Regions from separate parts of the Shewanella sp. GD04112 genome, predicted to be linked through region 3. Evidence: predicted binding sites of a transcription regulator. Region 3 holds the regulator's gene; each other region holds the start of a gene.
The links. The regulator LexA, encoded in region 3, represses DNA repair genes until DNA is damaged. The targets are predictions, from matches to a motif close to TACTGTATNNNNATACAGTA.
Positions count from the first base shown of each region.

Region 1: recN (DNA repair protein RecN) is a predicted target of LexA. The motif match lies at 7,991-8,010, and genes of this name have one in related genera.
Region 2: N7386_RS09465 (YebG family protein) is a predicted target of LexA. The motif match lies at 1,638-1,657, and genes of this name have one in related genera.

Region 1 is NZ_JAOEAL010000001.1:1,291,195-1,302,067, reverse strand. It holds gene relA (GTP diphosphokinase) at 1-170, opposite strand, end outside; gene rlmD (23S rRNA (uracil(1939)-C(5))-methyltransferase RlmD) at 360-1,709, opposite strand; gene barA (two-component sensor histidine kinase BarA) at 1,811-4,618, shown strand; gene N7386_RS05690 (YjaG family protein) at 4,593-5,192, shown strand; gene N7386_RS05685 (DUF3319 domain-containing protein) at 5,556-5,789, shown strand; gene lldR (LysR family transcriptional regulator LldR) at 5,795-6,694, opposite strand; gene N7386_RS05675 (AEC family transporter) at 6,971-7,933, shown strand; gene recN (DNA repair protein RecN) at 8,063-9,721, shown strand; gene N7386_RS05665 (universal stress protein) at 10,136-10,873, shown strand, end outside.
Region 2 is NZ_JAOEAL010000001.1:2,104,251-2,115,123, reverse strand. It holds gene proQ (RNA chaperone ProQ) at 1-574, opposite strand, end outside; gene N7386_RS09470 (GAF domain-containing protein) at 853-1,311, opposite strand; gene N7386_RS09465 (YebG family protein) at 1,327-1,626, opposite strand; gene N7386_RS09460 (paraquat-inducible protein A) at 1,832-2,467, shown strand; gene N7386_RS09455 (paraquat-inducible protein A) at 2,469-3,086, shown strand; gene N7386_RS09450 (MlaD family protein) at 3,073-5,709, shown strand; gene N7386_RS09445 (spore maturation protein) at 5,888-7,114, opposite strand; gene rsmF (16S rRNA (cytosine(1407)-C(5))-methyltransferase RsmF) at 7,261-8,706, shown strand; gene N7386_RS09435 (YchF/TatD family DNA exonuclease) at 9,023-9,811, opposite strand; gene N7386_RS09430 (PilZ domain-containing protein) at 10,010-10,336, opposite strand; gene holB (DNA polymerase III subunit delta') at 10,343-10,873, opposite strand, start outside.
Region 3 is NZ_JAOEAL010000001.1:4,688,292-4,699,164, forward strand. It holds gene N7386_RS20575 (methyl-accepting chemotaxis protein) at 1-185, shown strand, start outside; gene N7386_RS20580 (VOC family protein) at 299-1,072, opposite strand; gene mtr (tryptophan permease) at 1,205-2,461, opposite strand; gene plsB (glycerol-3-phosphate 1-O-acyltransferase PlsB) at 2,461-4,884, opposite strand; gene lexA (transcriptional repressor LexA) at 5,046-5,666, shown strand; gene N7386_RS20600 (SulA-like leucine-rich domain-containing protein) at 5,663-6,175, shown strand; gene coxB (cytochrome c oxidase subunit II) at 6,583-8,124, shown strand; gene ctaD (cytochrome c oxidase subunit I) at 8,134-9,726, shown strand; gene N7386_RS20615 (cytochrome c oxidase assembly protein) at 9,728-10,309, shown strand; gene N7386_RS20620 (cytochrome c oxidase subunit 3) at 10,306-10,873, shown strand, end outside.

The DNA of each region.
Region 1 (10,873 bases), 3.4 Mb from region 3:
CGTTCGAGTAGTTCTCTTTTCGCGGCAGGACTCTTAGCGGGTAAGGCTTCGACCTGTGCAATCAGGGTGAGTAAGGTTTGCGCCTCCTCGACATGACTGACATAGCGAGCCACCCAATCTTCAAGATGAAAATCGGGATCATTAAAGTGCGCTTCGCGAACAGAGACCATCTAATTTATTTCCTTATTCGTGCTCAGAGAAAAGTGGCACCACCTCGGCACTCCTATCTTCAGCATTGGCACGGACTTGTCAAACCCAACGAGACGAAACTTCACATTTTTTACGTTATTCAAACGCTTTGCTTACTTTACACTCGAATAACGCGGGCAAGTGAAGAAACCTTGCCCAACCAATAAGCCTTATTTTGCAAGCTCAAACAACGCCATGGCTTCGATATGATGCGTCTGCGGGAACATATCGATTAAGCCTAACTTTTGTAACTTGTAGCCACGTTCAAGCAACACCGCACTGTCGCGGGCCAAGCTCGCCGGATTACAAGACACATACACCACTTGGCGGGGTTTCATCTTCTTAAGCCATTGCAAACTCTCGAACGCACCCGCACGGGCAGGATCGAGTAGCAACTTATCAATCTTGCCCATCCAAGGCTCGCAGGATAAATCGGCACTTAAGTCGCCATGGTAAAAGGTTAAATTGCTTAAGCCATTTGCCGCCGCGTTTTCACGGGCTTGGCTAACCATTTCTGGCACCCCTTCAACCCCAATCACTTCGGCGCCCAGTTTAGCTAAGGGCAAACTGAAGTTCCCCATACCACAGAAGAGATCGAGAATACGCTCACCCGGCTGTGGTGCTAACCAGTCTAACGCCTGCGCCACCATGGCCTTGTTAATTTGCGCATTCACTTGCACAAAGTTACCTGGGGTAAAGGTGAGGCTCACAGGCTTTGCATCAGCGTTATCATCGAGCAACTGGTAAACGGGTAATAACAGCGTGCCATTCACCCCATGGAACTCGCCGTTGTTGTCTTGCAAACAAATATGGATTTGATGCTGCTCGGCAAACTGCGCAAGCTTTGCCATGTCCTTATCATTTAAGGATTTAGTGATCCGAATTACCGCAAAATGACCGTTGTCGGCATCAATCAATTCTACATGCCCAAGGCTCGATTTGGCCGCCAGTTGATTAAGCAACTTAGCAAAGGGCGCGATTAAATCCGCTAAGGGTTTCGCCAAGACTAAGCAGGTATCAATAGGCACGACTTGGCTACTGCTCGAGGCGCGGAATCCTAGGCTCAACTGCTTGGTATTTTTATCAAATAGAGTCGCAAGGCGGGCACGGCGACGATAGTGCCAACCTTCGCCCGTCAATGCAGGCACTGAGTTGCCTTCGGCGCCAGCAAATTTGGCCATAATATCAACCAAGGCAGCGGACTTATGCTCGCGCTGGCCAGCTAATGACATATGCTGTAAATCGCAGCCGCCACAGCTTTGGTAATGTGGGCATAGCGGCGTGACTCGCTCAGCGCTCGGTGTCTCAACTTTAATTAGCTTGGCTCGGGCATAATTTTTCTTTTGTTCGGTCAGCTGCGCCTGCACGGTTTCACTGGGCAAGGCGCCGGGGATAAATACGACTTTTCCCTGATGTTGTGCTATACCTGCCCCTAGATGATCCAGCTGGTGCACGCTAAAGGATTGCTTCGCGGACAATTGCTTGGAACTATTTGGTTTTGCTTTAAAAAATTGTGCCATTTCGGCCTCTAAATCAATAAAAAACTGGTAAAGACCGCCCTTTTTCTGGCAGTCTTATAAAATTATATCGTCCCTAGAACTTAGGAAACTGCGCTGCGGCTATGAACCCTGTCAACAACATGACCAAATACAGCTTACGTTCCTGGGTTCTGGTGCTTGCGCTTGCGCCGACGATCTTAGTCGGTATTCTGCTGGGCAGCTACTTTACCATAAATCGCTTCTATGAACTCGAAGATACGCTGATTGAACAGGGCAGCAATATTATCGAACCTTTAGCGATTGCCAGTGAAGTGGGACTCGTGGGCAATGACAGGGAAGCGACCAAACGGCTCCTTGCCGCCGCGCAGCTGAATAAATCCACGCTCGTTAAATCTATCGCTATTTTTGATATTCAAAATCAACTCTTTGTCACATCGCATTACCACAAAGATTTCGAAATCATGCGCTATAAAGAGGCGCTGAGTAATCTGCACAAAACCGAAATCGAGCATGTGGGCGATAGCCTTATCCTTAGAACACCGATTTTTGCCACCGCCCCTCCGACGCCGGGCGCACCCATCAATTTTGATATCCAAACCGATACTGGCGAATTGCTCGGTTATATTTCGGTGATTATCAATAAAGAACGCGCGCTGCTCGAACAACATAGGGCCGCCGTGGCCGCCTTTATTATCGTCTTGATTGGGGTGCAATTAAACCTGTTGTTTACCTTTCGTCTGGTGAAAAACGTTACCCAGCCGATTACCGAAATGGTACGAGTGGTGGCCAAAATTCGCGAGGGTAAACTCGATGCTAGGCTCGAGGGCAATCTTATCGGTGAGCTGGATTTGCTTAAACGCGGTATTAACGCCATGGCGGGTTCGCTATCTGAATATCACGATGAGATGCAGCAAAATATCGATCAGGCCACCTCGGATCTGCGGGAAACCTTAGAGCAGATTGAGATCCAAAACGTCGAGCTCGACTTAGCCAAAAAACGCGCGCTGGAGGCCAGCCGCATTAAGTCGGAATTCTTGGCGAACATGTCCCACGAGCTGCGCACGCCATTAAACGGCGTGATAGGCTTTGCCCGTCAACTCGTTAAAACCCCGCTGCACTCGAGCCAAGTCGATTACATTAATACCATCGAGCGCAGCGCCACTAATCTGCTGGCAATTATTAACGATATTCTCGACTTCTCGAAACTCGAAGCCGGTAAAATGGTGTTAGAAAAAATGCCATTCGGCTTAAGGGAAACCTTAGGTGAGACGATTACCTTAATCTCGGGCAGCGCGCAGGCGAAAGGGCTGGAATTGGTCGTCGATATTGCGCCAAACGTCCCCGACAATGTTAACGGCGATGCCATGCGCGTTTGCCAAATTATCAATAACTTAGTAGGCAATGCCATCAAGTTTACCGACTCGGGCAGCGTGTTAGTCAAATTAGAATTACAAAACCAGACCGACGAGCAAGTGGTACTGCGCTGTGATGTGATTGATACCGGGATAGGGATTGACGACAGCCAGCAGGACTACCTCTTTCAAGCCTTTGGTCAAGCGGATTCCTCGATTTCCCGCCGCTTTGGCGGTACAGGGCTTGGGCTGGTCATCACTAAGCGTCTCGTCAACCAAATGGGCGGCCAAATTGGTTTTACCTCGGCGGTGGATAAGGGTTCAAACTTCTGGTTCACTCTGCCATTGGGGCTCGGTCAATTCCAAATTGGTGACTCATTGCCCTTTGAAAAACTTAAAGATAAAACCGTGCTGTTTTATGAGCCCAGAGTGCTCACCCATTCGGTGATAAGTCGTCAATTAAAGCAATGGGATACCAAAGTTACTCACCATCAACACATTCCGAGCTTATTAACGACGCTCTCGACCACCGAGCATCAGTTCGATTATGTGCTGTTGAGTTGCCATGGATTTAGCAATCCCAATCAATTAGTCAGCACCTTAAACCAAGCCAAGACCAAGACGGATTGCTTAATCGTGCTGTTCGATTGCCAAGAGCAGGAAGTGCTAAGCCAATTTATTCGCCCCAATGCCGATGTGGTGTTGTCACTGCCGGTGAGCGAGCACCAACTGGCGCGTAATATGCTCTATCCGCCAATAGAATATGATATTTCACCACCAGCCAGCATCACAGTGCCCGCCGCGCGCCAATCATTGACCGTATTGGCGGTGGACGATAACTTTGCCAATTTAAAGCTGATTGATACCCTGCTTAACGAGTTAGTGACGACCGTCATCGCCGTTAACAGCGGTGAAGAAGCCGTCAAACAAGCCAAGAGCCGCACCTTTGACCTTATCTTTATGGATATTCAGATGCCGGGCACCGACGGTATCAGCGCCACTAAGCAAATCCGCCAAGGGTCGATGAACCGTAACACGCCGATTATTGCCGTGACCGCCCACGCGATTGCCGAGGAACGTGAACTGATTTTAGGCAGCGGTATGGATGGGTACTTGCCTAAACCCATAGATGAAGCGGCCCTCAAAGCCGAAATAAACCGCTGGATCACTCGGCCCAAGTTCACCCATTTCGATTTACATACCCTCAACTGGGATCTTTGCTTAACCCAAGCTAACCATAAGTCGGATTTAGCCTTAGACATGCTGCGCATGTTATTGGATTCGCTGCCTCAAACCGTTTCGGCAATCGAGACGGCGCTGAGCCAAGATGACCAAGCGACTATGCTCAGCACAATCCATAAACTTCATGGTGCTAGTTGCTATTGTGGGGTACCAACGACACAGCGATTATGCCAAGAGATTGAATCGGCATTGAAACGTGATGCCCGTGTCGAAGATCTCGAACCGGAAATACTAGAGTTACTTGATGAGCTAACTAAGGTAGAATCGGCGGCAAAACAAGTGCTATCACAGCTATCAGCGGAAATAACAGATGACCAAAAAAACGGGCTTCTTTAAGCGTTTAAAGGCGCTAGAACTACCACAGAAAAAACTCTTTGCCATTGCCCTTTGCCAACGAATGTTACCTAACTATCAATTGTTTTCAGAGGTTTGCGAGTTTGGCGATCCTGCGGTATTAAGCACTGTGCTCGATCTTCTTTGGCAATCCCAGTACGACAACAAGCTAAAATTCAACATCGATGTGCATCTGCAGCGCTTAGAAGATAACACCCCTGAACCCGCCGATTTTGATAACTATGGCGTATACCCAGCGATGGATGCTGTAGTTGCTCTGTCTACGTTACTCGGTGCGATTCAAACCGATCTGGAAGAAGATATCACCAATATCAGCAAGTTATCCTCAAGCACTGTGGCAAACTACATCGAGACCATCAGCGATGTGGATTTAACCGATGATGCCTTAGATGACTATGTCTTCGCCCATGAAGTGATGGAAGAAGAGCGCGAACTGCAAAATACGCTGCTGGAAATCATCGAAGAAAATCCTAAGATCACCGCAGAGTTGGTGAAAGGTTTACGCAAAGAGATTATCGAAGCGGGAGTCTCGAATATCGGTATTAGCGTCGCGTAAATGAGTCCTGCTACCTAAGAATGATTCACTATTAGGTAGCATCTTATACCAATCGTATTAAATATCTGTTCATTCAGCGGGAGTTAAACGGGCTTTAGACAAGGCGAAGGCTTGAAGGCATAGTGGCGCTCTGTCGAAAGCCTTAAACGCAGTATAAAGCCCGTTCAACCCCGCCCTTCGGGAGCCTCACAGGCGTCTCACTCCCGTGTTACATTGACTTAAAAGGGAATAACCATTTCTTCGTCAATGCGCCTTGGATTGAGACGCCTGTGAGGCTCTGAACTGATTAGATATTTAATGTGATTGGTATTAGCCAAGGGATAACACTGTGAGGGATAGGATTTAGCCGAGCATCCATTGAATATGAAAAAACTCGTTTACCAAGGATTTATCTTAACCAATAGCGAAGGTCGCACCGATACCTGGAAACTCACCATAGGCCAGCAAAGCCGTATTGGTTCTCTGTTTGAACTGCGCCGTTTAGTCAATTACTACCTTGAACTGGGGATTGTGCCCGCCACCCGAGCCAGCCTACAAGAGGCGAAACAGACCCAAAACTCCATGAGTAAAAATCCGCTAAAACCCCGCAAACGCTAACGAGCTTAAATCATCGAAAACAGCTCGGGCGCCTTAGACTGCATAAACTCTATAAATACTTTTACCTTTAGCGGCTGCTGACTCCGCTGGTGGTACAGAATCGATATTCTGCGCTGCTCACCTATCCATTCGGGCAAGAGTACTTTTAACTGTCCCTCTTTAATCTGCTGTTTTACAAATAATTCTGGGCCATAGAGTATGCCGCCGTGATCGAGAGTCGCCTGAATCGCCCCGTGCAGATCCGTGAGCGTGAGCTTTGTCGGGCCATTAAAATAAAACGACTCGCCATTTGGGTGCTTTAAGTGCCAGTTAAACAGTGGCCACACTTTAATTAACTGATGGGCTTCGAGATCATCGGGATGGGTTAACTTAGGCGCCGCGGCTAAATATTCCGGCGTCGCAAATAGGCGGTAATCGAGTTCGCCTAAGGTGCTCGACACCCAAGAGGAATCGGGCTGGGCCCCGCCCACAATCGCCACATCGATCCCTTTATCAATTAAATCGACTAACTCATTGCTTTGGGAAATATGTAAGCGGATATCGGGATATAAACGCCCAAACTCGTTCAATGCGCGGATAAAGATGATGGAAATAATCGAAATCGGCGCCGCAATCCGCAATGTCCCTTCGGGCTTATCACTGCCGACACCGCTGAGTTCATCAAATTGGGCAATGACGCTCTGGTAGCGTTGAAATAACGCTAGGCCTTCTTCGGTTAACCGCAGCTTACGAGTGCTACGCATAAACAATTGCTTATCGAGCTTCTCCTCAAGCTTGGCCAGCTTGCGGCTTACAGTGGCGATGGGCATATCGAGCTCTTTAGCCGCTTGGGAAAAACTCCCCGCATTTACTAAATGCACAAACAGATAAATTAACTGCAGCTCGGCACCTATATCATCAGCCATTTTCTATCCCAATTGTTTATGTGAGTGCTTGCGTTCAGGCAACGCACTAACTCATTGTGTTTTAAACGTAGAATTATTCACTTCTACGACCATAGCGCAATAGCCTCTAGGGGGAATGCTATGCTATTTTGCTAACAGATTTACTGCGCTAGCGCCGATTATCGTCAATTCGCTGAAATAACATCCCAACCGACCTCACCTTGGCGGCTTGAATGAAATCAAGCATCACTAAGGCTATCTCGTGGGATAAGCAACACAAAAGGATGAGTGAGGGTCATGAACATTTTAACCCCTCTGTTTGCCGTCTTCGGAATCATGCTACTGGGCACACTAGTGCAAAAGCTGCGCTTTCTTCCAGTAGAAACAGACCAAGTACTCAATCAATATGTTTACTATATTGCGTTTCCTGCCATCCTCTTGATAGCACTGGCGCAGCAGCCCATTGAAGAGATCCTACAGTGGGGATTTATCGCCGGGTACAGCGCAGCCATGCTGGTGATTTACCTCGTTTGTATCGGCATCTCCCTGCTGGTTAATCCTAAACAACATGCAATTGCCGCCGTGCGCGCCTTAAATGCCACTTTTGGTAATACCGCATTTATTGGTATTCCACTCCTTATCATCTTATTCCCCCAGCAACAAAGCGCCTTAGTTGCCGCTGCGATTGCCAGTTTATTGTCCGTACTCATGTTTGCCGTGGCCTTGGTCTCGCTAGAACTCGCCACCAATAAACAGCGACAACATCACGCCGCGGTGATCATGCTGTTAGCCGTGGTGAAAAACCCAATTGTGATAGGTTGTTTTATTGGCGTGGCCATCTCGGCATTAGGGATAACTCTCCCCTCAGGCTTGGCAATGATGATCCAGCAGATAGGCAATACGTCCAGTCCCTGCGCCCTCTTTGCCGTCGGCATGGTATTGGCTAAAGCCATGCGCTATCAAAAAGATAGCAAAGTCTTTAGCCTGACAAACTTTATCGAACTGAGCCTGATCAACCTGTTTAAACTTATCCTGCAACCTGCCTTGGTTTACTTCATGTTGAAAGGCGTGGGGGTCACGGGCGACTATCTCGTTATGGGCGTTATCCTTAGCGCCTTACCCACTGCGGCAAGCGTCTATCTGTTGGCTCAACGCTATAACACCCAGGCCTCCAGCAGTGCCCAAGGGATACTCTTTGGTACCATAGTGACCTTTTTCAGCTTACCCATTCTGGAACAGCTCGTTAAAACCTATTCATAAACAAATAATTAGATTTTATGACATAGCGACATGTCGAATATTCACCCAAAGCCACTTTACTGTATATAAATTCAGTATATACTGTTTATCAATACAGTGATTTGGTAAGTTTTTCGACAGGAACTCACTATGCTTTGCCAACTCAGCATCAACAATTTCGCTATCGTACGTTTCCTTGAATTGGACTTTCGCCCCGGAATGACCAGCATTACCGGTGAGACTGGCGCGGGGAAATCCATCGCCATCGACGCCCTAGGTTTGTGCCTAGGCAACCGTGCCGATGCCAGCAGCGTTCGCCCTGGCGCGAGCAAAACCGAAGTCAGTGCCCGATTTTCACTCGAGGATGTGCCTCTGGCAAAACGCTGGCTCGAAGATAACGATCTCGAACTCGATGATGAGTGCATTCTGCGTCGAACCATCGGCAGTGATGGCCGCTCACGCGCCTATATCAATGGCAATCCCGTCCCTTTGACTCAGTTAAAATTACTGGGGCAATTACTTGTGGGTATCCATGGCCAGCACGCCCACCATGCAATGTTAAAGAGTGAACACCAGCTCACCTTACTCGATAGCTACGCCAATCACAGACTACTGATAGACACTGTGGCGGCAAGCTATCAGCGCTGTAAACAAATCGAAGCAGAACTCAAGCAATTAGAAGCCTCACAGCAGGAACGTATCGCCCGTAAACAACTGGTGCAATATCAAGTTGAAGAGCTAGATGAGTTTGATCTCAAAGTCGGTGAATTTGAAGAGATTGAACAGGAACACAAGCGTCTTGCAAACGGCACCGAATTGGTCGATAGCTGCCAAGCCAGCCTGTTTTTGCTCACGGATGGCGAAGAGAGCAATATCGAGTCACTGCTGAATAAAGCCGTTGGCCTGGCAGAGAATTTGCTAAGCTATGACCCCGCATTATCCAATGTCAGCACTATGCTGAACGAGGCGCTTATTCAAGTGCAAGAGAGCGCTGGCGAATTGCAGCACTACCTAAGTAAACTTGAACTCGATCCCGCGCATTTTGCCTATTTAGAGGAAAGGCTCACTAAAGCCATGCAACTGGCCCGTAAGCACCATGTTAGCCCTGACAAATTAGCCGAGCATCATCTCGCCCTCAGGGCCGAACTCACCACACTCGATGATGATGAAAATAAGCTAGAAGATATCCAACGCCAAGTGGAGGCCAGTAAAGTAGCCTACCTCGCTAACGCGCAAAAGCTGAGTCAGAGCCGCGCCCGTTATGCGAAAGAGCTGGATAAATTGGTGACTCAATCCATTCACGAACTCAATATGCCTAAGGGTAAGTTCACCATTGAAGTGAATTTCAACCCAGAAATCATGTCGATGAATGGCAGCGATAATATTGAGTTTATGGTCACCACCAACCCAGGCCAGCCATTACAACCTATATCTAGGGTTGCCTCAGGCGGCGAATTGTCACGTATAGGCCTTGGTATTCAAGTCATTACCGCGAAAAAGGTTGCCACTCCGACACTCATTTTCGACGAAGTGGATGTTGGGATCTCAGGCCCCACAGCAGCTGTGGTTGGACGTATGCTACGTAGCCTTGGCGAATCGACCCAAGTGCTGTGCGTGACCCACTTGCCGCAAGTTGCAGGTAATGGTCATCAACATATGTTTGTGAATAAATTCAACAAGGCAGGAAGTACTGAAACCACTATGACGCCTTTAGATAGGGAACAACGTATCCAAGAACTCGCCAGATTACTCGGTGGCGATACGATTACCACCAACACCTTAGCCAATGCACGGGAGTTATTACAGTAGTCATTCGCTTAATCCTGTAAATGAAGGTGTACACATAATGAAGGTTCTGAGAGAGCCTTCATTTTTATTGTGCAGAATAATTATCCAAGCTAAAGCATAAATAATATTAAGTTTTAGAATACGTTAGAATATTCAAACAACCTAATATCTAAATACTATAGACCAAATACCTTCTGATGATAACAATCACCCTTAGTGAAGGGGGAATGAATAAATTTTTATATAAATAGGCATGATTATAAAAAAATATTCGAAAGCACTATCGTAGATTAAGGTAACCACATGAAATTTATTTATTAATTTTAGTTAGATTATTATTGGCTAGATTGCAAATTTAATAGCGATAATTAATATTACCGTATGAGCCCTATTTTCCTAGACTTAATTACCTCTCAGGTCAATAGGAGTTTTAGCATGCCTTTCCAGCATATTCTCGCGGCGGTGGATGAATCAGTTCCCCCCAACGCGGTTCTAAAAAAGTCCGTCGTATTGGCCAGGAAATGCCACGCATCGTTAACTATCCTAAAAGTGAAACGAACCCACAATTTTAATCTTAATCTGTTATTTCATAGAGATAAGTCAAAGGTAATGCCTGATGACAGGCGAAAGCCTATCTTGGCCTATCCCGATAAACAATATCCAATCCGTATAAAGGAATGTCTTTCCCATTCAATTCACAATGCTATCGTCAATGAATGTAGCCAGTTAGATTACGATCTCATCATCGTCAGTCATAAATTCTATCCACCTTTCTTTAGTGAATTTTTAATTGCAGATGAATGGCAATTACTGAGATTGCCTAATATTCCAGTGATGTTTGTCGATCTTGAAGATTGGCATGAGAACGGCCATGTACTCACCGCACTGGAACTCGACAATGAAAATATGGCTCACCTCGAGTTCAATGAAACCCTAATAGAAGAAAGTAAACGGATTGCAACCTTGCTATCAAATGATCTGCACTTAATTAACAGTTACTTGCCAGATCCCTTCTATATGAGCTTTAATCAGCAACCACAGGAGCCTGTTTCTGAGCGGGAAAAATATAAAGCGAGGCTCACCACAGTGGCACGGCAGCATAATCTCAACACACGCAACTTACACATTGAAGAAGGCTTGCCCGAAGATACGATTTCCAATGAGGCCCGCAGG
Region 2 (10,873 bases), 2.6 Mb from region 3:
CTTTGTTAATGTCGGTGATCACGCCGGCTACTGGCGTCATCCCTAACTTAACATTGACACGTTGCTTCTTCGCTAAATCGGTCAATTGCGCTTGAACTAAGTTTACAGCAGGCTCTGCCTTAGGTGCTGCTTTTGCTGGGCGCTCAGTCTTACGTGCTGGCACGGCAACTTTCTTAGGGGCTTTCTTCGCAGGGGCTTTACCCGCAGGCGCCGTTTTTGGCGCTTGAGCTGCACGCTTAGCTTTTGCTTTATCTTGGCTTTCTTTCAACATCGCTTGAGCATGATCGATATGCTCTTGCTCTAACTCACCGCATGGCTGACCATCAAGATCCACACGCTGTGCACCGGCTTTTACCGATTTCAGGTAGCGCCAGCTGCTGGTGTAGCGTCTTAAGGCAACTCGCAGTTGAGTTTTACTGACTTTAGAATCATCAGCCAACCTTTCAGCCAAATCTTGAAACAATCCGATTTTTAATGGCTTAGTTTCACCTTCAGCAATAAAGCACAAAGGAAATGTTTCATACAAATACGCCAAAATTGCGTTGGTGTCGGTCAACTTATCTGTTGATTCCATCATTACTTCCACAGTTAAAAAGGGACATCGAATCCGAGGTGATAAAAATCAGCTTCTTACGAGTCGTTTATCTTGGTTAAGCTCACATATGAGCCAAAGTACAAATTAGCATTCTCGCCGAGTTAACTAAAGTTAAAAAATATAAGTTAACAATTTTTCACGGCTGAACCTATCAGGCTTATTTCGGCTGTGCTCAAAATAAGCCTTATCAGTGCATGCGCTATTATAAGGCGCACGCCACCGATTGCGACTATGAATTATGCGTTATTGTACGCAAATTAAGCAAATAGGCAGTTTTCGAAGCTTTTTACCAATAATTCCAAGCCCTTTTGGTCTTCTTCATCGAAGCGGTCAAAAATAGGACTATCGATATCCAGCACGGCCACAACCTTACCATCGGCGCGCACTGGGATAACAATTTCAGAATTACTGGCTGAATCGCAGGCGATATGACCATCAAATTGATGCACATCGGCGACGCGCTGCGTCTGATTGGTTTGCGCGGCGGTACCGCACACGCCCTTACCCATTGGAATACGGGTACAGGCCACTTTACCTTGGAAAGGACCCAACACCAGCTGTTCGCCACGCATCACGTAAAACCCCACCCAGTTCAGTTCGGTTAGGTTATCGTTTAGCAAAGCAGAAAAGTTAGCCATGGCAGCCACTAAATCATCCTCGCCCTCGAGTAAGGCCAGCGCTTGACGATTCAGTGACTCATAAAATTGCGGTTTCATAGACTTCCTAAAAAATTATTCGGCAGCGTCGTCCTTCTTAGGCGCTTTTTTCGCTACATTTTGTTTTGATGGCGTACTATTAACTTGAACCACGCCTTTAAGCAAGTTTGTCAGCTCATCTTTATTGTTAGCAAAATAGAATGCGAGCTGTTCGCTCACGGTTTCATCAATTCCGAGCTGCGCTTTTTGAATAAATGGAATGAGGTTATCGGCGATGTCGAGCATCTTATCGTAGGCGTCAGCCTCCTTTTTCGATGTAAATGTCATCTTCTCCACCCCTTCTCTTACCACGACAAACTGTGTAATAACTGCCATGACTGCCCTCGCACTGTTTTTATATACAGTAATCAGGATGACATAAAGTGAACTAGTGATGCAAGTGTTCTGATTATTCTGGTACTATGAGTACGCTTTTCGTTGTCGAGATGGGTCAAGCAATGTGCTATCTCACCCTGTAATATGGTTTTATTGCGGATTATTTGCTCTCTCAATGGCTTTGGGGCTAATTTAATATTTTTATATGCATGAAAATACAGCAGAAAACTCTGTAATCCTCTGTCGTTCCTGCGACTTAGCCGTTCGAAAGCGCGCCTTACCTACGGGTGTTAGGGCGTTATGCCCGCGCTGCAGCACCGCACTTTATGACACACCATACTGCTCGGTAAACGGCATGTTAGCGCTGTGTATTACCGCGCTGGTGTTCTATTTCCCCGCCAATTTTTTCCCGGTGCTCGAAATCCACTTTTTGGGTAGCATTCGCACCACTACAGTGTTTCAGGGCGCCTTTGCGGTGTTCGACCAAGGTTATTGGGTCGTGGGATTAGCCGTGCTCGCCGCCGCCGTGATTGGCCCGGGGTTATTGATCCTGTCGATCCTTAGTCAGATTTTGATCGTCAAATGGGGACTGGGCAGTCCGTTTTGGCGCCGCAGCCTCAAACAGTTGTTAAAGCTGCAAGGGCTGCTATCCCAGCTCACCATGCTGGAGATTTATGTGATTAGCTTTTTGGTGTCATCATTTCAGTTATCTGATTTCTCGGATATTTACTTCGGTATGGGCACCTTCTGCTTCACCATGCTTTTTTTAGTCACCCTGTTTTTACAGCGTGAATACGATATTGAGCATATGTGGAGTCTTCTCATGCAGGAGCGACACTAAGATGCAGCAACAGGGAAAAGACTTAGGCCTGTGCCTGTGCAGGGTGTGCCGGCAGCTCAATAGCAGTGACAATAGCCACTGCAGTCGCTGCGAGGCCGAGCTCCATGTCCGTGATCACAGCAGCTTACAAAAAAGTTGGGCGCTGCTGATCACCGCCGCCATTTTGTTGGTTCCCGCCAACCTCTACCCTATTACAATGCTCACCAATCAGGGGCAAGTGCGCCACGATACGATTTTTTCGGGGATTATCCATTTAGTGCATTCGGATATGTTGCCCATCGCCATTATTGTGTTTATTGCCAGTATTTTAGTGCCTTGGGTGAAAATTATCGGTTTGGCCACTTACCTCTGTGCCATCAGTTTTAATCTGCCGATTTCGAAAAAGAAACTCATGGTGGGATTTCATGTGATTGAGTGGATTGGCCGTTGGTCAATGCTCGATTTGTTTGTGATCTCCTTGACGGTTGCCCTCGTCAATATGGGGCAATTACTCGATGCAAAGCCTGCACCTGCGGCCACGGCGTTTGCATTGGTGATTTTACTGACTCAACTTGCCGCAAAAGTTTTAGACACTCGTTTACTCTGGGATCGATTGGAACCTCAAGATGACACAAATTGAATCGCCAAAAGTTGTGAAGAAAAAACTCTTTTCGCCGATTTGGCTGCTCCCGATTGTGGCGCTCGCACTCGGCGCATGGCTGGGCATTAAGAGCATCAAAGAATCGGGCATTGAAATTCAGATCCACTTCCCCAGCGCCACGGGGATCGATGTGGGCAAAACCTTAGTCAAATACCAAGGTCTTACTGTCGGTAAGGTAAAGGACATTGGTATCGATGAAGATCTTAAAGGCGTAAACGTCAAAGTCATGATGGACTATCGCGCTAAGCCTTTCTTAAATAAAGAAACCCTCTTTTGGTTAGTCACCCCAAAAGCGAGCATCACGGGTGTTGAAGGCTTAGATGCGCTGTTTTCGGGTAACTATATCGCGATTCAACCCGGTAAAGGCAATGCCGCCACCTTCTTTGAGGCTGAGCGTCAACCACCACCGATGCAGGTGGGCTCAGAAGGGGTAATGATTGAACTGACGGCCGATAAACTCGGCTCGTTAGACGTGGGTTCACCAGTGTTCTTTCGTCAGATCCCTGTCGGCAGCGTGGTCAGCTATCGTTTAGACGGCAACGCCAGAGTCATTATCAGCGCCTTTATCCAAGAGCAATATGCGCGTTTAGTGAAGAAAAACTCTCACTTTTGGAACGTTTCCGGCGTGAAAGTCGACGCCAGTTTAGCGGGTATTAAAGTCAACACTGAGAGCTTGGCTTCCATTCTGGCGGGCGGCGTGAGTTTCAGCTCTGATGATAAAGCACCTGCGGCACAAAATGGTGACAGTTTTGCCCTCTATGATTCCGAAACCAGCGCCCTTGGTGGAATTGAAGTGAGCCTGACCATGAACGATGGCAACGCGATTGATAAAGGCACTCGCATTGTGTATCGCGGCATCACCATTGGTACTCTGCAGAGCAAACAACTCACCGCAACCGGCGTGACTGCGGTGGCAAAATTTGAGCCTGAATACGCCAACCTGTTAACCAGTGACGGACTGTTTTGGCTTGAAGGCGCGGATATTTCGCTCTCTGGGATCAAAAACCCCGAGCGTTTACTCACGGGAAGCGTGATTAATTTCTTACCCGGCACCAATGCCAATACGGCGCTGCCAAGCAGTTTTGCCCTGGAAGAATCGGCGCCCGATCTATTGAAGGCCAAAAAACGTCAGCTTACTATCACCTCAACTGAAAACATGGGCCTCACCGCAGGTGCGGAAGTGCGTTACAAGCAGCTGCCTATCGGTCAGGTGCTGGCGGTGAAATTAACCAAAGATCTGTCGGCCGTTGAATATCAACTCGAGCTGCAGCCTGAGTTTGCCAGCTTAGTTCGCAGTGACAGCTATTTTATCCCCGAGTCGGCGCTGAGTATCGATGCCTCACTCGATGGGGTGTCGGTGAAAACCCGCGATATGGCGACCCTCACCAAAGGGGCCGTGAGTCTTATCCCAGGAATCAGCGACACACCGCTTGCGGCAAATACTCGCCTGTCACTCTTTAGCTCAATGGATGAAGCAAAACAGTTTTTTGCTCGGCAGCAACGTCTGTACTTTACCCTTACCAGCGTAGATGGCGCCGATGTCAGCCAAGGCTCACCGATTTACTATAAAAAAATGCAAATCGGCAGTGTGGAGTCAGTCAACTGGCAGAGCAAAACCGAAGACTTTGCGATTAAAATCGCTATCGATAAGCAGTTCCAACCCTTAGTGCAAAAACCTAAAGTGTTTTGGCGTAATAGTGCCGTGGATGTCAGCGCCAGTCTTGCGGGTATTGATGTCGCCGTCGCGCCACTCCAGGGCGCGTTAAAAGGCAGCATCAGCTTAGGTTTGTTAGATAGTTCAACGACTGAGCCTAATGCGACACTTAAACTATACGAAAGCAAACAGCTCGCCTTAGCGCAGGCTCAAGCCATCAAACTCACCTTACCCGCCTCAGCGAAATTGGCAGCCAAAGCCGCCATTCGTTACCAAGGCCATCAGGTGGGTGAAGTGACACAAGTGAAGCTCAATGCCGACTTAGCCACTCTCACGGCCACCGCCTATCTTTACGGCGACTATGCCGAGCACTTCAGCCGCAGTGATACTGAGTATCATATGGTTGATGCGCAAATCTCCTTAGCGGGGATCAAATCGCCAGAAACCTTAATCACTGGGCCTTATATTGGTGTGTTACCGGGTAAGAGCAACCAAAAGGCGAGTCAATTCCAGGCTAAATTGGTTGAGAGCAGCTATGCCAACGTGGCCGAAGATGCGCTTAAGTTTACCTTAGAAGATAGCAACCTTGGCTCGATGAAAGTCGGCACGCCCATCTTCTTCCGTGGCATTAAAGTCGGCCAAATCGATGGTTATAGCCTGTCGTCTCAAGGCAACAGCGTGCTAATGCAAGCACATATTGAGCCGCAGTACAGTCACTTAGTGAATCAGAGCAGCCAGTTCTGGGACGCTTCGGGCATCAAAGTCGATGTGGGAATTTTCTCTGGTGCACAAATTGAAGCCGGTTCGCTCGAAACCCTATTAGCGGGCGGGATTAATGTCGCGACTAAGGAAACGACGCAAGCAGGTAATCGCTTAAACCAAGGCACTGTGATCCCGTTGCAACACAAAGCCCAGAGCGAATGGCAGGAATGGGCTCCAGCCCAGTAGCTAAAGCCCTGAAGCGAGGCACTGCTACGCCGATGCTCTTTACCAGCAAGATAACAAGGTAAAAGCACTCGGTATCATTTAATAATCAGGCGCATTAGAGCGGATCTAATGCGCCTGATTTTACCTGCTAAAAGCGACTGTTTGCATCGCTATCAATCACCCTTTCGCCATCTCATCCTTAGCCATAGAACCAATAACAGACCGCAATCGCGGCGCAGATCCCTGCAAAATCGGCCGTTAAACCACAGGCGAGCGCATGACGCCCGTGACGGATCCCAACAGAGCCAAAGTAAACTGCCAGCACATAGAAAGTTGTTTCAGTACTCCCTTGGAAAATCGCCGCCAAGCGCCCCGCAAAGGAGTCCACACCATGGTGCGCCATGGTTTCGAGCATCATAGCCCGCGCGCCCGAACCGCTAAAAGGCTTCATTAATGCGGTTGGCATTGCATCGACAAAACGAGTATCAAACCCGAAAAGACTCACGCCACTGGCAATCAGTTGCAGCAGGTAATCCAAGGCGCCCGACGCCCTGAGTAAGCCAATCGCCAGCAGCATGGCTAGAAGATACGGGATCAGTTGAATCGATTGGTTAAACCCCGCCTTGGCGCCTTCGATAAACTCATCATAAATCGCCACTTTTCGCACGCCAGCCACCAGCACAAAACTGAAGACTAACAGTAGCAATACCCCGTTGCCCAAGGCGGTCGACACTGTGCCAATGGCGTCTGCGGTTAAGGTCATCAAATAAAAACCACTGGCGACTAATGCTGACAGCAGCACTGCGCCATATCCGAGCACCACGGCATTGAGCAGTGAAAGCCGCTGCACAACAGCGACGATCAGAAGCCCCGCTAAGGTTGAGGCAGACGTGGCGAGCAGAATGGGTAAAAAAATGTCCGCAGGTGCGGCGGCGCCCTGTTGGGCACGGTACAAAAACACAGTGACAGGAACTAAGGTCACCGAGGAGGTATTGAGCACTAAAAATAGAATTTGTGCATTGGTTGCGACGGTTTTGACCGGATTTAGACTCTGCAAATCCTGCATTGCCTTAAGCCCCAATGGCGTGGCGGCATTATCAAGTCCAAACACGTTGGCCGTTAAGTTCATCGTCATACTGCCAAATGCGGGGTGCCCCTTGGGCACTTCGGGCATTAAGCGGCGCAGCAGCGGCTCAAACACAAAGGCAATCGCCCCAACAACGCCTGCCTTTTCACCAATTCGCATTAATCCCATCCACAGGGACAAAACGCCCACTAAGCCTAAGGCGATTTCAGCGGCGAGTTTAGCGCTGGCAAACATGGCCTCTACCGCGTTGGCAAGCACCTCTATATGCCCATTGAAAAGCTGTACCGCCATCGCCAGCAGCGATGTGAGAAAAAACACTAACCACACCCGATTTAGCACTCTGCCGCTTCCTTATTTTTATCCATGCTTTTTCTTTATGTTGCTGTGATAACCGGTTATTGATGGCAAAAGCCAAGGGAGAAAATCCCAGCCCAGTAAGGGATTATGATATACTTGCCGCAGTTGATACACAGCCTAATCCCGTTATGGTTCAATTAAATCAAAATTTTATCAATACTATTGCCCAAGAACTGCCCGCCCATCTCTCAATGGATGACTTTATCGCGGCCTGTTCGAGACCACTACGCCGCTCGATTCGCGTCAACACCTTAAAGATCAGCAGTGAAGACTTTAAGCAATTAATGCAGCCTAAAGGATGGACCTTTGAGCCTATACCCTGGTGTGAGGATGGTTTCTGGATAAGCTACGATGAAGAAGAGCAGCTCGGCAACGCCCTAGAGCATATTCAGGGATTATTCTATATCCAAGAAGCCAGCTCCATGTTGCCCCCCACTGCGCTATTTACCCCAAATGCGGATTGGCAATGTGTATTAGATTTAGCTTCAGCGCCGGGCTCTAAAACCACGCAAATGGCAGCGTTAATGAATAATCAAGGCTTATTAGTCGCCAATGAATATTCCGCTAGCCGCGTCAAAGTGCTCCATGCCAATGTGCTGCGCATGGGCGCGAGTCACTGCGCCCTGACCCACTTCGATGGACGGGTATTTGGCGAGTATCTGTATGAAAGTTTTGATGCGGTGTTGATTGACGCCCCCTGCGGCGGTGAAGGCACAGTCCGTAAAGATGCGGACGCGTTAAAATCTTGGTCCCTCGATGAGGTGATCGAAATTAGCGAAACCCAAAAAGCGTTAATCGAATCCGCCTTTTTGGCATTAAAACCGGGTGGCAGTCTGGTGTATTCCACTTGCACCCTTAATCGGCACGAAAACCAAGGCGTGTGCGAATATTTACAGCAAACCTATGGCGATGCGGTGCAATTTGAATCCTTAAGCCAACTGTTTGATGGCGCTGAAAAAGCCACTACGCCAGAAGGCTTTTTGCACGTTTGGCCGCAAATTTACGACAGTGAAGGCTTTTTTGTCGCTAAATTGACTAAAACCCGCTCGGTGCCGCGCCTGCAACCTGAGCCTAAATTGCAAAAGAATTTCCCCTTTACGGAGGCAAGTGCCAAACAAGCCAAAGCCATTCAAGCCTATTTTGCCGATGATTTGGGTATCGAACTGCCCGATGATCTCATTATGGTGCGCGACGATGAGTTTTGGCTCTTTCCCCATGAATTTAGAGATTTTATTGGCAAAATGCGCTTTCAGCGGATTGGGGTTAAGCTTGCCGACCACAGTAAACATGGCTTTAAAGTCCGTCATGAAGCCATTATTGCGCTTGCGGGAAAATCACTTACTGCGGCGACAAACGGCGCTAAAGTCGTCGACGTTAGCGATGAGCAAGCGAAAGAGTATTTGATGGGACGAGATATTCCCCTCGATACGGCAAGCAAGGCTCAAGGTGAAGTGATTGTCTGTTATGGCGGCGCGCCCTTAGGCATGGCTAAACATTTAGGCAATAAATTAAAAAACAGCCTGCCCAGAGACTTAGTAAAAGATAAAGTGTTATTGCTACCACCGCAGGCATAATGGTTATAAATCGACCATTTTTTAGCGAGAAATAACCTAAAAAAGGGGATAGAGAAAGTGTCACTCACACTAAACTCAACTACACTGAGTCTATTGTAAAGCGCACTGCATGGCGCTTTCATCTGTAGCGCACGGCTCTTCAACGAGCCATTCCCCTAGGCCCAAACAGTTGGAATCGTTTTGGGCCTTTTTTTATGGGCTTACGCCTAATCGAGTTCAGCTTTTATTTATGGAGCAAACTTCACCGACTAGCACTTTACTCACAACGCGCAAGTTAAGGCTTAGTCTTTGCGGACTCAAGCAAATGCTACACGTCTTATCGGCCGATTAAACGGGCCGCATCTTTAAACAAATTAAAGAAGTTCTCACTGGTGTACTCGGCAAGCTCTTCGTAACGCTCTGCGCGCAGCTCTGCCACAAACTCGGCCACATCACGCACATAGGCAGGTTGATTCTCCTGTCCACGGTGTGGAATAGGCGCAAGATAAGGCGAATCGGTTTCCACCAATAAACGCTCTTTCGGCACTTTACGGATCACGGTTCTTAACTCACCGGCATTTTTAAAGGTCACAATGCCAGAAACGGAAATATAAAAACCTAAATCAATCGCCGCCTTGGCCATTTCCCAGTTTTCCGTAAAGCAATGCAACACGCCACCGACTTTGTCCGCCTGCCCCGCTTTGAGCATGTTGATGGTGTCTTCACGGGCATCACGGGTATGCACAATCAGCGGCTTATTTACTTCAACCGCCAAGGCTATTTGTTGCTCAAAACACTGTTGTTGCAGGGCTTTGGTCTCATCGGCATAAAAATAATCTAAGCCGGTTTCACCAATAGCCACCACTTTTGGATCCATCGCGAAACGGCGAATTTGCTCAACATCGAGGCCGTCTTTCACATCCAGCGGATGCACGCCCGAAGACAAAAAAACTTGCTCGAAAGCAGCAACCTTGTCACGCATCGACTCGAATCCCTGCTGGCGCACATTGACACAGAGCATATAGTCGACACCGCGCGCCTTAGCGTTAGCGAGGATGAGTTCTAAGGTTTGTTGATCGGGCGCCGCTTTCAGGCGATCGAGATGGCAATGTGAATCGATAAGCACAACAATTTCCAAACAGAGAAACAAAAAAGGAGCACAAGGATACTCAGCGATGGGATCGAGGTCAAATTCCGCTAAGGCTCAGCACTAAATCACCTGAGATCGGGATAAGTAGAGCCGCTGAATAGGCATCTTTCGGCACTCGCTACCCCGAGTTCAGGTTAAATACTCAGTGTAGGCCCTAGCTAAGCACAATAGAAATTACATAGTGCAGGTTAAGTCGCCCGAAGCGAGCTCTCGGGATAACAGTTTTTCGATATGGTGTTTATGGCTGTCGGGATCAGAAACGATTTTAATCCCAATCCCCACGGGACGTCCGCCAGATGCACCCAGCGGATTAATCCACACAACCACGCCACGGAACTCGTTGGAGGTGGTCGCACCGGGTAAACGATAGGCTATGGTTAACGTCTCACCGAGGTAATGGGTTTCCCCGGTGGCGACAAACAGCCCTGCCGGTTTGATAAACGGCATATAGGCGCGGTAAAGCTGATGTAAGGTATCAAAATTTACGACAAGATCGACCATGGCATGTTACTTATTTGTTATTTCTCTATATTCTAAGACATAACTTTGACACAAGCCTAAATAATTGACACTCGGCATTGCACTTAAGCTATGACACATTCCCATGATTTTCGCCGCCAAGTTCCCTATTTGCGCTTGCACAAACGCATCTTGGTCGCCGTACTTCAATAAAATTTGTCTCAGGAGTAAGTATAAAACCTTAAGAGCATCAATGATTTGTTGTTCACTTATCGTTAACAAACTAGCACACAGATGGCCTGACGACAAACTTTGCGCCCAATCTTTGCGAAAACCTAACAAAGTTTGATAGCGACTCGGCTGTTTCCCATCTGTTTGCAAACTTTCGGCCAACTTTAATGGGCCGCCAACCACACTTAAACACCAAGTCACATCCTCTTGGATCTGACAGTGCTGAATTAACCAGTTTTTGATCAACATCTTAGACGGCGCCACAAAGGGAAGTCGTTGGCAGCGACTGCTGATCGTTGCCATTAAACGCGCGGGCGTATCGGAATGTAATAGCAGTAAAGTGTCTTT
Region 3 (10,873 bases):
CGCAAATGGCCCACGCTGCCGAGCAGCAGTCGACCGTGGTGGAAGAAATTAATATGTCGATCAACAGCGTTAATGACAGCGCCAACCGTACTCTGACGGGGGTTAAACAGGCGGCAAGCTCTGCCAATGGCTTACTGGGGATAGGTCAACAGCTGGATGGTTTAGTGAGTGAGTTTAAGGTGTAGCCAGTAGCGGTTAAAGAAATAAGCCTATCGACATAAGACCATATAAAACCTAGGTATAACCTCAATAAACCTAGGTTTTATCATCGCTTATGCTGAAGTGTCATTTCGCCAGATTAAAGCTCATTTAACTTGATGACCGCAAACGTTGCCCCTTGCGCATCGGCAATCACCGCAAAACGTCCCACATCGGGGATATCGCTTGGCGGCACGCATAGCTGCGCGCCTAGCCCCTGCGCCTTAGCGGCAAAGGCATCACAATCAGCCACGACAAAATAAGGCATCCAATGGGCGGGGATCTCACCCCATTCCGGCATCATTTTCATCATGCCCCCCATAGACTGACCGTCGATTTGCCACTCGGTGTAATCAATACCGGGTACATGACTGGGAAGTGCGGTCCAAGGAAACACTTGAGTGTAAAAACTGGCTTCGGCGCTAGGCTCGCGACAGGCCAGCTCCACCCAACACAGGGTATTTTCTTCACCTTGGCGACGCGAGCCTGAGTGATTTTTTGCTTGCCACAGGGCAAAGCGCGCCCCTTCGGGGTCGCTCACCTGCGCCATCACGCCCGCGTCACCCACCACATGCGGTCCCATGTGTAATTGCCCACCCGCGGCCAGGATGGCGGCAACCGTCGCCTCGATATCCTTAACCGCAAAATAGATCCGCCAATGGCTAGGGATCTGTGGTTCCGACTCAGGGATTTGATACATGGCCCCTAAATCGTCTCCCTCCAGATTGAACAGCGAGAAATGACCATTAGGAATCGCCATTTCCACCGCATTCCAACCAAACAGTGCGTGGTAAAACCCCTGTGCGCCCTGCCAGTCATGGCTCGCCAGTTCGACCCAACAAGCCTGTCCCTGTGCGTACTGAGTAATCCTCATTGCAGACTCCAATCAAACAGATTATGTGTTCGAGTTAAGCTGGAGTTTGAGCAACTGTCCAGTTTTGACGATAAAAAGATGAATATAAAGAAAAAGCCCTCAATTTGAGGGCTTGATTCGTAGGCGAAATACTTAGGAGAACTGCGGCAATAAATTCGCCATCGCGAGTAGATGACAAGCCCCTGTCACCACGCCATATAGCACCACAAGGATAATTAAGGGCGTGCCACCAAAGACTCTAAAACCTTGATGGTTAGGGAACTGCTGTCTCGATTTATAGGCCATCAGAGCGGGCACTATGACGGCCCAAACGGTTGCCGCTAAGGCTGCGAAACCAATGGCAACCAAAAAACCATCGGGGAACAGCAAACCTAATATGGTCGGCGGCACAAAGGTGACAATTGCCGTTTTCATCCGCCCCGAGCGCGTATCGTCGAACCCGAATAAATCGGCCAAATAATCGAATAAGCCTAAGGTCACGCCAAGGAATGAAGACGCCACAGCCAAGTTAGCAAACAGGGTTAACATGCTGTTTAACCAGCTACTTTCCATCACTTTCGACAAGGCACCGACTAACACACCCATATTGCCACCCTGGGCAATAATCTCACTAAATTGGCTGCGGGGAATGTTGCCCATAGTGGCGACTAACCAGCAGGCATAAATGATCAGTGCGATGAAAGTGCCGACGAAAATCGCTTTGATGATGGTCGATGAATCTTTGCCATAGTACTTCACCAGACTCGGCACGTTGCCATGATAACCAAAACTTGCCAAGCCAAAGGGCAAAGCAGCCCACAGATAAGGCATAAAGCTTTGATTGCCATCCGGTTCGAGCAACTTAGTCACATCGATCTCGATCAGTAAATTACCAATCGCGAGGAAGAAAGTGATAATCATACCGCCGAGCATTATGGTCGTAATGCGATCGACAGCCTTGGTGCTGATCAACACGATACAGGCGAGCACAACCGCAAATACTAATCCAGCAACACTCTGGGGTAACTCTATCCCCATACCCTGTAGGCTATGGTTAACAATCGAGCCGCCGCCACTGATGTAGGCGTAGGTTAAGATGTAAAGCACGAAGGCAATCGATACCCCATTCACGATCCGCCAAAACTGGCCTAGGGTTTCCTTGGTCAGGGTATCGAAACTCGCTCCCGGTTCGAAATGCAGGTTGGTTTCGAGCAGTAACAATCCCGACATCAACATGCAGAACCAAATACCGAGTAACATCAGTACCGAGTAGCCAAACCACATGCCAGCGCCCACAACGGGTAAAGAAAACATCCCCGCCCCGACTGTGGTGCCGGCAATAATCATGGCACCACCGAGCAAGGACTTGCCCACTGGCTTATTCTTCGCCGCATTCATATGGTTAGCCATTAAACGATATGCTCCGCGGTCACGCTCGCAACTATGGTTTGTCTCACTGAGGCTCTGAGTAAGCTATTGGCTTGATCGCGAATGCGTTCAACGTCGGATTTATCTTCCTTCTCGGAGAAATAACCCAACTCTTTAAGCTTAACACTCAAGGTGTTATAGAGTTTCTTGTCGTAGAATTCTGGCGCGGTAACTCCATGCAGCGCCCCTAAACGTTGGGCAAGCAGATGGCTTTCAGACTCCAGCTCCGAACGCTCCATCTTAGGTCTGTGGGCCAGCAGATTGAAGATAATCGCATAGCGTTGCAAGGTTTCGCTAACGCTTCCGGCCAGCAACAACATTTGGCTGGTGTGCTCGGTCACCACCGACAGCGTATCGCTTTCCTGCACTAGACCCTGCTCAATAAACAGATCCAGCACTTGATTCACATAACTTGGGAGGTCCTTGATACCCATGAATAACTCCGCCTTCAGTAGCGGATAGAAGTCACTCACAATCCCTAGGATATAGGCTCTTGAAATCTGCTTATTGTTGGTTAAGCAGCTAGCAATCAACGACGGAATAATAAATAAGTGGATGATATTGTTACGATAGTAAGTCATTGAAATCGCTTGATTCGCGTCAATAGATACTATCTCACCCAGAGGATCGGCATTGATGGAGAACTTATTCAGCTCTAAACCTTGTTGCACTAAGTGCTTGCCATCACCTTCGGCCACCGACGTAAACGAAGTGTAAGGCACACGCTTAAGCAGCGTCAGGTACAAATCTAACTGACGCTCGAGCAAACAACGCTCTAGGGCATTTTGCTCCGACGCCAATAGCACTAAGCTCGTCAAGGTGATAGAACTGGCGGCGGCAGCATCGTTAATACGGGTCATCACACGATTCGCTAACACGTTCACCGCAGGGGTTAACCAAGTCGGTTTTTGTTCGGGATCGTCGGCCACTTCAGCGCGCCAGTTAGGCGCGGTTTCATTCAAGAAGTTTTGCAGTGTAATCGGCTCACCAAAGTTGACATAACCTTGGCCAAAATTACCTAATTTACGAATAGCACCAAAAACTTGCCATACAGATTCTTTCTGTTTTTTCTTACCGCTCAACTCTTTATGATAAGTCGCCACTTCCATCACGTGATCGTAGCCTAAATACACAGGCACTAAGGTGACAGGGCGTTCGATACCACGCAGCACACTGTTGATCGTCATGGCGATCATGCCAGTTTTCGGCGCCAATAGACGACCGGTGCGAGAACGGCCACCCTCAGAGAAATACTCAACCGAATATCCCTTAGCAAACAGCTGATCGAGGTATTCACGGAACACGGCAGTATAAAGTTTATTGCCGTTAAAACTACGGCGAATAAAGAAAGCGCCACCACGGCGGAACAGCGGTCCCGCAGGCCAGAAGTTTAGGTTAATCCCCGCCGCAATATGCGGTGGCACCATGCCTTGGTAATACAGAATGTAGGATAACAGCAGGTAATCCATATGGCTGCGATGGCAAGGTACATAAACAATCTCGTGACCATCATGGTGCAGCTGACGGATTTGCTCGGCACCTTTGATATTGATACCGCTGTAGAGCTTGTTCCATAACCAAGTTAAGAAACGCTCAGCAATACGCACTAGGCTGTCGGAATAATTCGCTGCAATTTCATCAAGATATTCAATTGCTGTTTCACGGGCTTGGGTTTCGGAAATCTTCTTACTCGCCGCTTCTTCCTGAATAGCCTTGCGTAAGGATTCGGATTTCAGCAGGGAGTGGAACATTGCCTGACGATTCGGCAACACAGGCCCTGTCATCACTTTGCGTTGGCGGCGGAAATGCACCCTAGCCACCCGCGCCAGTTTATGGGCAATCCCCATATCGGTGCCGTGTTCGTCGGCCATGTAACGCAGCGATACCGCATTAGAAAACTGCACAAAGTTATGACGACCCAAAAATAAGATCATCAAGCACTTACGTAACCAAGTTGGATTCTCGCGCTCAAGAACAGCCGCCTTCATGGTGTCGTCTTCTTTACCCGGAGTACGGCCCCAATACAGACTCACAGGCACCAGCTGAATATCTAACTCTGGCTTTTCCTTATGGACGGCCAACAGGCGCATAAAACATTCGAGGAATGGCTCATTACTGGCACGCTCGCCAAACAAAGGCTTACGGCCTTCGAGGCAAACGACGCGGGGCGCGACAACGCCATTTACCACGAGCGGCTCATAGGGGCTTGGCAAACCCAGCTTAGTGGTGATTTCGCTTAACGCAGCAATATCACTCAGGGATTCTGTTTTCATTACATAAGCAAGCGGTCTGGAAGCGTCCAGATTCAGATCGGCAAAGGGATCCTGCGGCACAACAATAGTGTGCACTAAGTGTTTTTGGATCCAGCGTAATGATTTCAACCAAAGAGAGTCTTGTTTAGGCATTATTCTTATGCAATGTAAGTACGTTCATTAGCCCCATAGAATACCAGATTCTAGGGAATATTCGCTAATACTCTCCAATCGCGTTAAAAAGTGGTTAATACTTGCACTACGAATAATACTGTATATACTAACAGTAACTGTATAGAAAAACAGGAAAGAACATGAGACCGTTGACGCCACGCCAAGCCGAAATTTTAGAGCTGATTAAACGTAATATTGCCGAGACTGGCATGCCACCCACCCGGGCCGAAATCGCCACCCGTTTGGGTTTTAAAAGTGCAAATGCCGCCGAGGAACACCTTAAGGCATTGGCGAAAAAAGGCTGCATCGAGATCATGCCTGGCACTTCCCGCGGGATCCGCCTCCCAGTTGAGGAAGAAGATAACAGCGAATCTGGCTTACCACTGATTGGTCAAGTGGCTGCGGGCGAACCTATCCTCGCCCAAGAGCATGTCGAACAGTATTATCAAGTCGACCCCAGCATGTTCCACCCAGCCGCCGATTTCTTGCTGCGCGTCAGAGGCGACAGTATGAAGAACATCGGTATCCTCGAAGGGGATCTGCTCGCCGTTCATAAGGTACAGCAAGCGCGCAATGGCCAAGTAGTTGTTGCTCGCGTTGACGATGATGTAACAGTTAAACGCTTTGAAAAGAAAGGGAATCTCGTTTATCTACATGCTGAAAATGAAGATTACTCCCCGATTAAAGTCGATTTAAGTTTCCAAAGTCTAACAATTGAAGGGCTCGCCGTAGGGGTGATCCGCAATGGAGATTGGCTATGAACAAACTACTAGGTAATGCCCCGCGTCACCCCGGTTTATGGCTCGATGCGGTACGCGAAACCGATACAGACTGGCAGCATACGCCTATCATCACTATGCCCACCGAGAGCCAAGGGCGCCAAGAGCTAATGCAACTTAGCAAACAATTGGCACAATTGAGCCAACAAGGCCGCTGGGTCGTGCTCATCAACCCACCCAGTATTGGCTACAAGCAGTTACTGGCCAGCGCCGGCGTGCGTATGGATCGCATACTCTTAGTCCATGCGAAAGATGAAGTGGAAACCCTGTGGGCCATGGAAAAAGCCTTAACTAGCGGCACTTCCAGCGCAGTAATTACTTGGATCCACTCACTCGATGCCCGCGACAATCGTCGTTTGCAAATTGTGGCCAAGAGCGCCCGCGCCATGGGAATCGTGCTAGAAGGTGTCGTAAATCACTCACCTACGGACGCGACACTCAAGCAACCTGCTCACTTTGCCCAAGGTAGTTTTTTTAGCTCTGTTCATTAAAATTTTTGCACTGCGTATTTAGCCTTGAAAGCCGCCTCACCTGTGAATGTGGGGCTTTTTTTTTGGCAATTTTTCAGACAATTAGAAAAAGAAGTGATCTTGATCAATTTTTAAACAGCAAGTATGTTTGATTCAGGCGAGCATAATATATCGCCCATTTAGGCAAAAAATATCGACGATTTATCGAATATCTCTTGCCCACAAAAATCGAGAATAATGGGTTTATTCAGCAGTATGTGCCAGTGTGGCTAATACCAGCAGTAACAATACTTAATCAAAAGTAATCCGCCAACGCACGTTGAAGTCAGAGAAGCTTTTTTGGGAACTGAAGAGTTTGCATAGAGTTGAGACTTACTGTGTTGCTCTTCTTTGTAGTTGCTATTCGCAATTAGCAGAGGAGAAGTCTTGTGAAGCAATGGTTGTATTGTTTACTCGTGGTGCTATTCGCCCCACCGTTGGCCGCAGCGGACATGCGGTTCAACATGACCCCCGGCGTAACAGAAATCAGTGGCAAGGTTTATCACTTACACATGACGATTCTGTATATCTGCTGCGCGATAGGCCTAGTGGTTTTTGGCGTGATGATTTATGCCATGATCAACCACAGAAAATCCAAGGGCGCGGTCGCGTCTCACTTCCATGAGAGCACAAAAGTCGAAATCGCGTGGACGATTATTCCTTTTGTCATTCTGATCTTAATGGCGATTCCCGCCACGAAAACTCTGATTGCCATGGAAGATCCCAGTAATGCCGATCTCACGGTAAAAGTCACAGGTTCTCAATGGAAATGGCATTATAGCTACTTCGATCAAGATATTGATTTTTACAGCATTCTCGCAACACCAAGACCTCAAATCGAAGGAAGTGAAGCCAAGGGAGAGCACTACTTACTCGAGGTCGATAAACCCCTAGTATTACCCATCAATCGTAAAATCCGCTTCTTAATGACCTCAGAGGATGTCATTCACTCATGGTGGATGCCCGCCTTTGCGGTTAAAAAAGACGCTAACCCAGGTTTTATTAACGAGGCATGGACCCGTATCGACAAACCCGGCATTTACCGTGGCCAATGTGCCGAGCTTTGCGGTAAAGACCATGGTTTTATGCCGATAGTGGTGCAGGCATTACCCGAAGCCGAGTTCGATGCTTGGGTTGTAGAACAAAAACAAGCCGCCAATGCCGCAGCGCAAGCCGCACAAGCCGCGTTATCGCAAACACTGACAAAAGAAGAGCTGATGGCTCAGGGTGAGCAAGTTTACCTTGGTCACTGCGCGGCCTGTCACCAACCCAACGGTGAAGGTCTACAAGGAGTATTCCCGCACCTCAAAGGCAGCCCGATTGCGACCGGACCACTGAGCGGCCATCTTGAAATAGTGCTCAATGGTAAAGCGGGTACGGCCATGCAAGCCTTTGGCAAACAATTAACGACCCAAGAGATTGCCGCCGTGATTACCTATGAGCGTAATGCGTGGGGCAATAACACGGGGGATGCGGTGCAAGCCAAAGACGTTGATGCCCATAAATCCGGAGGCACCAATAGCGAACCAGTAGCAACGACTCCGCCTCCAGCAACCACCGATGCGCCAAAGCCAGCGACAGAACCCGTCGCCAGTGTCGACCCCGCGAGTCTTCCCACGCTTAGCCATGATGAACTGATGGCCGAAGGGGAAAAGACCTATGCCACGATTTGCGCCGCCTGCCACCAGCTAACGGGTGCAGGTATGCCTCCCGCCTTCCCCGCCCTTGCTGGCAGCGCTATTGCAACGGGTCCGGTCGCCAATCACATCGACATTGTGATGCACGGTAAACCGGGCACGGCGATGCAGGCATTTGGCACACAACTAACGCCACAACAGCTTGCCGCCATCATTACCTATGAGCGCAATGCGTGGGGCAATAATACTGGCGATACAGTGCAACCCGCTGATATTGCTCGCCATGGACAGTAGGGGATTAAGATGAGCACACTGACTCAAGATCAAATTGCCGCCCATGATGAACACCATCACGGTGCACCTAAAGGCATCATGCGCTGGTTACTCACCACCAACCACAAGGACATTGGCACCCTGTACCTGTGGTTTAGTTTCATAATGTTTTTAACCGGTGGTGCGATGGCTATGGTGATCCGCGCCGAACTCTTTCAGCCAGGATTACAACTCGTTGAGCCTAACTTCTTCAACCAGATGACCACAGTTCATGGATTAATCATGGTATTCGGCGCCGTGATGCCGGCCTTTACAGGGCTGGCTAACTGGCTGATCCCGATGATGATTGGTGCGCCAGATATGGCGCTTCCACGGATGAACAACTGGAGTTTCTGGATCCTGCCCTTCGCCTTTACTATTTTACTGAGCTCACTGTTTATGGAAGGCGGCGGCCCTAACTTCGGTTGGACCTTCTACGCACCACTCTCGACCACTTATAGCCCTGACAGCACAGCATTATTTGTATTCTCTATTCATATCATGGGGATAAGTTCGATCATGGGTGCCATCAACGTGATCGTCACCATAGTCAACCTGCGCGCTCCCGGCATGACCTGGATGAAGTTACCGCTGTTTGTCTGGACTTGGCTGATTACCGCCTTCTTGCTGATCGCCGTTATGCCTGTGCTCGCTGGCGCCGTCACTATGGTGTTAACCGATAAGTTTTTCGGTACTAGCTTCTTCGAGGCGGCAGGTGGTGGTGATCCTGTGATGTTCCAGCATATCTTCTGGTTCTTCGGTCACCCCGAAGTCTACATCATGATTCTGCCTTCCTTCGGCATTATCTCCGCCATTGTTCCAGCTTTCAGCCGTAAACCATTATTCGGCTATTCATCCATGGTGTATGCCACGGCGAGTATTGCGATTCTGTCCTTCCTCGTGTGGGCGCACCATATGTTCACCACCGGCATGCCTGTGTTTGCTGAGTTGTTTTTTATGTACTGCACTATGCTGATTGCCGTGCCGACTGGGGTAAAAGTGTTTAACTGGGTAGCGACCATGTGGCGCGGCTCATTGAGTTTTGAAACCCCAATGTTGTTCGCGGTGGCCTTTATTATCCTGTTCACTATTGGCGGCTTCTCTGGCCTGATGCTCGCCATCACGCCAGCCGACTTCCAATACCACGATACTTACTTTGTGGTGGCTCACTTCCATTACGTGTTGGTTACTGGTGCGATTTTCTCCATCATGGCGGCGGCCTATTACTGGCTGCCAAAATGGACCGGCCATATGTACAGCGAAAAGCTCGGCCAGTGGCATTTTTGGTGCTCGGTGATTTCGGTCAATGTGTTGTTTTTCCCGATGCATTTCTTAGGTCTTGCGGGTATGCCAAGGCGTATTCCCGATTACTCGATTCAATTTGCCGATGTAAACCAAATCGTGTCGATTGGGGGTTTTGCCTTTGGTCTTTCTCAGCTGATTTTCCTCGTGCTGGTGATTAAGTGCATTCGGGGCGGTGAAAAGGCGCCCGCCAAACCTTGGGAAGGCAGCGAAGGCTTAGAGTGGACCCTACCCAGCCCTGCCCCCTACCACTCTTTCACCACGCCACCCGAGGTGAAATAACATGCAAGGCCAACCCCATCAGCCCAACATCAAGTCCAACCGTAAGCTCATCAGCCTGCTGGTGCTGGGCTGCCTTGGGATGTTTGGCTTTGGGTTCGCCTTAGTGCCGCTCTACGATGTGTTGTGCGAAAAACTGGGGATTAATGGCAAAACCTCCAATACTGCCAGCAGTTATCAAGCGATCACTGTGGACAAGAACCGCGTGGTAACGGTGGAGTTTATCTCGCAGGTGCAGACCGGCATGCCGTGGAAATTTGAGCCACAAACGAAACGGCTCGAAGTGCATCCGGGAGAACTCATTCACACGGCATTCCTGGCGCAAAATGTCTCTAACAGAGCGATCGTTGGCCAGGCGATTCCTTCTATTTCGCCCGGACAAGGTGCGGCTTATTTCAATAAAACCGAATGTTTTTGTTTTAACCAACAACACTTAGCCGCCGCGAGTCGCGCCGAGCTGCCGTTGATCTTCTTCGTGGATCCTCAATTACCCGAGTCTATCCACACCTTAACCCTCTCTTACACCCTCTACGACATTACCGACAAGCAGTTAGCGTCTGCCATAGAGCAAGGAGCTGCAAAATGACCACTAAACATGAGACTTACTACGTCCCCGCCCAGAGTGCTTGGCCGATTGTTGGTGCTATCGGCTTGTTTTTAATTGCCTTTGGGGCGGGACATTTTGTACATCAACTCAAATCTAGCGCTTCGGGTGGCGGCTATATTCTACTGGCAGGCATAGCCGTCATCCTGTTTATGCTGGTTGGTTGGTTTAGAACCGTGATCAAAGAATCGATGACGGGCCTCTATTCCCATCAGATGGATAGATCGTTTCGCCAAGGCATGAGCTGGTTTATCTTCTCCGAGGTGATGTTCTTTGCCGCCTTCTTCGGCGCCTTATTTTACGCCCGTATGGTCGCTGTGCCTTGGCTAGGCGGTGCCTCCAACAATGCCATGACCCACGAAGTCCTGTGGCCACAGTTCGAAGCCGTTTGGCCACTCGTCACCACGCCAGATGGCACCAAAACCGAAGCCATGCCATGGAATGGACTACCGCTAGTCAACACCATAGTGCTGCTAACCTCCTCAGTCACGCTGCATTTTGCCCATGTCAGCTTAGAAAAAGGTAAGCGTTCGGCCATCACCCTCT